3 regions of the Stenotrophomonas maltophilia complex sp. Om-AH-Sm3 genome follow, and region 3 is predicted to be linked to each of the others. Evidence: predicted binding sites of a transcription regulator. Region 3 holds the regulator's gene; each other region holds the start of a gene.
The links. The regulator FliA, encoded in region 3, starts transcription of late flagellar genes. The targets are predictions, from matches to a motif close to TAAAGTTTNNCNNNCNNNGGCCGATAA.
Positions count from the first base shown of each region.

Region 1: the regulator FliA is predicted to act here: its motif matches at 1,070-1,096, upstream of AC10QF_RS16520 (methyl-accepting chemotaxis protein).
Region 2: the regulator FliA is predicted to act here: its motif matches at 1,218-1,244, upstream of AC10QF_RS13875 (methyl-accepting chemotaxis protein).

Region 1 is NZ_JBYBLQ010000015.1:70,575-72,837, forward strand. Features, by position in the region: gene AC10QF_RS16515 (L,D-transpeptidase family protein) at 1-892, opposite strand, end outside; gene AC10QF_RS16520 (methyl-accepting chemotaxis protein) at 1,126-2,263, shown strand, end outside.
Region 2 is NZ_JBYBLQ010000010.1:150,834-153,096, forward strand. Features, by position in the region: gene AC10QF_RS13875 (methyl-accepting chemotaxis protein) at 1-1,099, opposite strand, end outside; gene AC10QF_RS13880 (NAD-dependent epimerase/dehydratase family protein) at 1,311-2,204, opposite strand.
Region 3 is NZ_JBYBLQ010000003.1:345,397-347,659, forward strand. Features, by position in the region: gene AC10QF_RS06190 (MinD/ParA family ATP-binding protein) at 1-622, shown strand, start outside; gene AC10QF_RS06195 (RNA polymerase sigma factor FliA) at 619-1,362, shown strand; gene cheY (chemotaxis response regulator CheY) at 1,420-1,812, shown strand; gene AC10QF_RS06205 (protein phosphatase CheZ) at 1,812-2,263, shown strand, end outside.

The sequences.
Region 1 (2,263 bases), on a different contig from region 3:
TGCGTACGCAGCCATGCGACTCGGTCTTGCCGACATGGCCGGGCTCGGGCGTGCCATGCAGGCCGTAATGCGGCTTGGACAGGTCGATCCAGACCCGGCCGACCGGATTGTTCGGGCCGGGCGGCAGCGTGGCTTTCTTTTCGCCCTTGCGTGCATCCCAGAACAGCTTGGGGTTGTAGTGGAACGGCGGGTCGCGGTAAACGCCCAGGATCTTCCATTCGCCGATCGGCAGCGGGTCGTGCTGGCTGCCGGATGACACCGGCACCTGCGCGATCAGCTTGCCCTGCGCGTCCAGTAGCTGCAGCGTGGAGTCGGATTTGTCGACCACGATCCTGGCGGCCTTCGGCAATGCGGCCGGGGCGATGTTGGGGACCTGGATGCGGCTGCCAGCCCTGGTCAGATCCACGCCGGGATTGAGCATCTTCATCAGCTCTGGGGACGCGTGGAAGCGCTCGCCCAAGGCTTCTTCCACACTGCTGTAGCCCAGCGATTTCAGCTTGGCCTGGGCGGCGGGTCCTTTCGGTATCGGCTGGAACGGGCCGGCGACATCCTCAGCAGTCAGCGTGTAGCTGGCCAGCGGCGTGATCGTATCGGCCTGCAGAGCCTTCCAGGTGGCGTCGTCCAGCTCACCCGTTACGGTCAGGCCGTGTGCCGTCTGGAAGCCTGACACCGCCCGCCGCTGGTTGCTGCCTACCTCACCATCAATCTGGCCCGGAGAGAAGTTCGCACGATCCAGCAGCACCTGGGCATGCAGTGCGGAGCGCACTGCGGTGTCCGGGCCAGCCTTCTCGGCAATGGGGGCGGGCAGGTTGGGCGGCGGCGCCTGCGCGAAGGCCGGGGACGCCAGCAGCGAGATTGCGAGCAGGGTGGATCGGGACACAGATGAGCGCATTGGGATCTCCAGCAGGTACGCCGCCACCTTGCCCGCAGACGGTGCGGAGCCGCCGTGAAAGGGATCTGATACCCGCATGAGCAGGCATGTCATTGCGGCCGGCTGGCACCGGCAGGTGCCGCTGGGACGGGGACTCACCAAGGTGAACGGTGGCCGACGCCGTCGATGGGCGGCGATCAAGATTGCCTGCCGTGCCGCCGATAAGGCCACATCCCCCCGTTTTGGATACCCCCATGAACTACTTGAGGAACGTCAGGGTTGCCTGGCGTCTTGGGCTGGGCTTTGGCCTGTTGCTGCTGCTGGTTGCCGCCGTAGTGGCCACCGGCGCCACCGCCAGCGTCGTGCAGAAGCGCGCGATGCAGCAGGTGGTCGACGTCAGCGTGGCCAAGGTGCGCCTGTTGTCGCAGATGCTCGACGCCAACAACCAGATGATGGTGGTGCGCCGCGAGATGCTGATCCGTCAGGGCGAAGACCGCGGCAGCGATGAGAAGCGCATTGCCGATCTGGTCAAGCGCTATGAGGCCAGCTGGACCGCCTACCAGGCACTGCCAGGCGATGCGGAGGGCAAGGCCATCGCGGAAACCATCGCGGCCAAGCGTGCCATCGCGCGCCCGCTCAACAAGCAGACCAGCGAACTGATGGAGCAGGGCGACTACCCGGGCGCCGTGGCGCTGACCCTGGGTCCGGTGCAGGAAGCCGCCAACGGCTGGAACAAGGCGCTGTCCGATGGCGTGGACTTCGAGGAGAAGGAAAGCCGTGAGGCTGCCGCCGAGGCGATCCGCCTGGGCGAGCGCAGCCTGCTGCAGCTGCTGGTGCTGGGCGGCGTCGCGCTGCTGGTGGGCATCGGTGCCTCGGTGATGATCGGCCGCAGCCTGACCGGTCCGCTGGCGCGCGCGGTGAACCTGGCCGAGCGCCTGTCCAAGGGACAGCTGGACCAGGAGTTCCGCCTCGGTGGCCGCGACGAGCTGACCCAGCTGGGCGAGGCGATGGCCAGCGTGCGCCAGAGTGTGCAGGCGGCGATCGGCGCGCAGTTGCAGATGGCCGAGCAGCACGAGGCCGGTGCAATCCGCTATCGCATGGACGCCAGTGCGTTCCCCGGTGATTTCGGCCGCATGGTGCAGGCCACCAACAGCCTGGTGGAGTCGCACGTGCAGGTGGAACTGCTGATGGCCGAGGTGATGCAGCGTTACGCCATGGGTGACCTCAGCCGCGACCTGCCGGACTACCCGGGCGAGAAGGGCACGCTGACCCGCACCCTGGCAGCGGTGAAGCAGAGCCTGATGGCGATCAACGCGCAGATCGATGAACTGGCCCGTGCCGCACGCGCCGGCGATTTCAGCATGCGTGGCGATGCCGCTGCGTTCCAGTACC
Region 2 (2,263 bases), on a different contig from region 3:
CGGCGACATCGCCGGCCACGCGCACCGCTTCGGCCAACGGGCGGATCGCCAGGCGGCGCAGCAGCACGTAGACGCCCGCGCTGAGGGTCAGCGCGGCGATTACGCCGACCAGCAGGGTCAGCCACAGCAGCTGGCGTGCCTCAGACACGATCACCGCATGCGGCATCACCACGCCCAGCGCGAAGCGTTGCGGGGCGTCGCCCACGCGCAGCGGCACATACACGCGTACGTTGCCGGCCGCGTCGGGGCTGAAGGCCTCGAACGGACGGTCGGCGGCGATGTCGGCCAGCATGCTGCGGGTCAGGGCATCGTTGCGCGGCTTGCCGATCTCGGCGGCATTGGCCGAGGCCAGCACCACGCCCTTGGGCGACAGCAGTTCGACGCGGCCAGCCCCCATCGGCTTCAGCGTTGACAGGTGCTTCTGCAGCGCTGCCAGCGAGAAGTCGACGGTGAACACGCCCAGGAATCTGCCGTTCTCGATGATCGGCGTGCTCAGGGTGCTCATGAGCACCTTCTGGCCGGCGATGTCATAGGCGTAAGGTTCGCTGACCTTGGGCAGCTTGTCGCGGCTGGGCACCATGTACCAGTCACCGGAACCGCTGGCAGTCTCGGTGTAGTCGGTCATCACCGACTGCTGCGGTTTGCCGTCTTGCCAGGCCCAGTAGCTCATGTAGCGGCCGGTGGCATCGTGTGCTTCGGAATTGACGAACTCCGCATCCTTGCCGTCGAAGGCATCGGCCTCCCACATGGTGCTCTTGCCCAGCCATTGAGGATGAGCACGCAGCTGTTCGCCGAGCACCGCCGCCAGGCTGGCGCGGTCGGGTATGTCACCACGGGCACGCTGGGCCAGCACGGCCTCGACCATGGCGTCATTGCTGGCGAAAGCGGTGCCCAGATCAGCTGCCACCTGGCGCGCCTCGGCGTTGGCCTCGCTGGTCATGGTCTGGCGCGAGGCGCTGATCAGACTGGCGCTGGCCTGTCGGTAGATCAGGAAGGCGGTCAGGCCGAAGCACAGCAGCGCGATCACGGCGGTGCCCAGCATCAACTTGTGGGCGATGCTGCCCGGGCGTTGGGCAGCGGCAGAGCGGGAAGAAGACATGGGAGGGTCCGCAAGGCAGTTCAGGACGACCGGCACCACGAGGGCACCGCGCAGGCGCGCGATCCGTCGCGCAGGCCACCGGCCGCCGGGGCGCGCCCGGCGCTGGAAGCGCACTGGGTTAGCGGCCGCCCGCCAACGAGGTTGAGGCGGTCGGCCTGCACATTCCTGAATCCGCTCAGGGTCGGCTCAACGCTCCCCCTCTGCGATGCCCTCACTCGGCCACGCGGTCCTTGATCCACTGTGCCCGCGGCAGTACCTCGATGCTGCCGACGGCATACTGCTGAAGCACGTCGTCCGGCCCGAAGCACGGTTTCCAGCCCAGCGCGCCGCGCAGGCGGGCACTGTCGTAGACACGGTCGATGCTCAATGGCAGCGGCCAGCCACGGCGTTCGAATTCGGCCAGCAGCTGCGGCGCGCGACGGGCCAGCACGCTGCGCGGGTGGGTGGCCAGCTCCAGGCAGTCCTCGCGCCGGAACGGCGTCGGCGCACAGGCAAGGTAGCGCGCGAACGGGGCGCCTTCGTCGAGCAGCAGTGCAGCATGTGCGCTGGCCACATCGCGGGCGTCGATGCCGCGGTGCAGGCGGAACATCGCCATCCGTTCGGGCGGTTCCGGGAAACACCGGCCCATGCGCAGCACGCGAACGCTGAAGCCCGGCGTAGCGGCGGCTTCGGCCAGGGTCTCTGCCTGCAGCTTGGTACGGTGGTAGATCGTGCGCGGCAGCGGCTCGGTGTCTTCGTCGATCCAACGGCAGCCACCGGCCACCACGGCATGGCCATACAACGCAGTGGTGCTGGTCAGCACGAAGCGCCGTGCACCGGCTTCGCGTGCCGCCTGCAGCAGGTGCGCCGTGGCATCCACGTTGATCTGCTGGAACACCGCATCCGGCACCAGGCCGACATGTGGGGCATGCAGGGCCGCGGTATGGATGACCGCATCCACGCCCTGCATCGCGCGCGCGACGGCCTGCCGATCGCTGACATCGGCAATGATGCGCGTGGTGGCAAACGGGCTGCCGTCCAGCCCCACCACTTCGTGGGCGGCCGCCAACGCACCGAAGATCGCGCGCCCGATGCGGCCGGAACTGCCGGTCAACAGAATCTTCATTGAGTCCATTCACTCGAAGCGCCCGGGAACTACCGGGATGCTTCGATTCTAGGCATGCA
Region 3 (2,263 bases):
CTGCTCGCTGGACGATGTCATCGTCGAAGGCCCGAACGGCGTGCTGGTGGTCCCGGCCGCGTCCGGCCGCCGGCACATGGCCGAGCTGGCCCCGGCCGAGCACGTCGGCCTAGTCAACGTGTTCTCCGAGCTGGAGCGCGAGCTGGACATCATGGTGGTGGACACCGCCGCGGGCATCACCGACGGCGTGCTGACCTTCTGCCAGGCCGCGCAGGACACCGTGGTCGTGGTCTGTGACGAGCCGGCTTCAATCACCGACGCCTACGCGCTGATCAAGGTGCTCTCGCGTGAACGGGGCGTGGACCGCATCCAGGTGGTGGCCAACATGGTACGCGACCCCAATGAGGGCCGCGTGCTGTACGAGAAGCTGACCCGCGTCTGCGAGAAGTTCCTCGCCGATGTTTCGCTGAACTACCTGGGCTGCGTGCCGCAGGATGACTGGCTGCGCCTGTCGGTGCAGCGCCAGCAGCCGGTGGTGAAGGCCTACCCGTCCAGCCCGTCCGCACTGGCGATCACCGAGATCGCGCGCCGCACGGCCCGCTGGCAGGCGCCGACCGAACCACGCGGCGGCGTCGAGTTCTTCCTCGAACGCATCCTCAAGCAGCGCGGGGTGGCGGCATGAAGGGCGCGGCCCAGTACAGGGAAGTCCAGCGCTCGGCGGCCAACGAGGTCATCGCCCAGCACTCGGACCTGGTGCGGCGCATCGCCCACCATCTGGCCGCGCGCCTGCCGGCCAGCGTCGAAGTCGACGACCTGATCCAGGCTGGCATGATGGGCCTGATCGAGGCTTCGCGCAGCTACGACGCCGACCAGGGCGCCTCGTTCGAGACCTATGCCTCGATCCGTATCCGTGGCTCGATGATCGACGAGATCCGCCGTGGCGACTGGGTGCCGCGCTCGGTGCACCGCCGTGCACGCGATGCTGCGGCCACCATCCGCCGCCTGGAACAGAGCAGCGGCCGCGCCGCCAGCGCCACCGAAGTGGCCGCCGCGATGGAGATGCCACTGCCCGAATACCTGCGCCTGATGGAAGACGCCGCGCGTGGCCAGGTGCTGAGCCTGGAGTCGCGCATTGAGGACCAGGGCGAGCTGGACACGGTCGCACAGGGTGGCCCGACCCCGCAGCAGGTGCTGGAGCGCAGCGAGTTCGGCCGCGAGCTGGGCAAGGCCATCGGCCATCTGCCCGAGCGCGAACAGCTGGTGCTCTCGCTCTACTACGAGCAGGAACTCAACCTGAAGGAGATCGGCGCGGTGCTCGGCGTGAGCGAGTCGCGGGTCTGCCAGATCCACGGCCAGGCCGTGCTGCGCCTGCGCGGCCGGCTGAAGGTATTCGAGGCCGTCGACGCCGGCCTCGAAGAATGAACATCCCCGAGGCAGCTGCCCCCGGCCGCCCGGAATGAACAACAAAGGAACTCTGCTTTGAACAAGAACATGCGCATCCTGATCGTCGACGACTTCTCGACCATGCGTCGCATCGTCAAGAACCTGCTGGGCGATCTGGGCTTCACCAACACCGCCGAAGCCGAGGACGGGCATGCCGCGCTGTCGCTGCTGCAGAGCCAGCCGTTCGATTTCGTGGTCACCGACTGGAACATGCCGGTCATGACCGGCATCGAGCTGCTCAAGGCGATCCGTGCCGACGCCAAGCTGAAGACCCTGCCGGTGCTGATGGTCACCGCCGAAGCCAAGCGCGAGCAGATCATCGAAGCGGCCCAGAACGGCGTGAACGGCTACATCATCAAGCCGTTCACCGCGCAGACGCTGGAAGAGAAGCTCGGCAAGATCTTCGAACGCCTGGCGGCCAGTGCCTGATGGATACCACGGTCGACAAGAATGCCCTCGCCCTGCGCCTGCAGGAAGCACTGGACGCACTGGAGTCCGGTGACGAAACCGCCTGGCGGCAACGCATCGACGGACTGGTCGCGCTGCGCACGCAGCCGATGATGAGCGGCCTCTCGCGGCTGGCCCGCGAGCTCGGGCAGGCCCTGGGTGAACTGCCGACCGTGCCCAGCGAGGCCGGCGAACTGGACGATGCCTGCGCACGCCTGGACCACGTGGTGGCGATGACCGAACAGGCGACGCACCGCACCCTGGACCTGGCCGAGGAATGCCGCAGCCTGACCGAACAGCTGCGCGCCGAAGGCCTGCAGCCGGGCCAGGATGCACAGCTCGAGCGCATCCGCCACAACCTCACCGAGATCGCCCTGACCCAGAGCTACCAGGACCTGACGGGGCAGATCATCCGTCGCGTGGTCGGCATCGT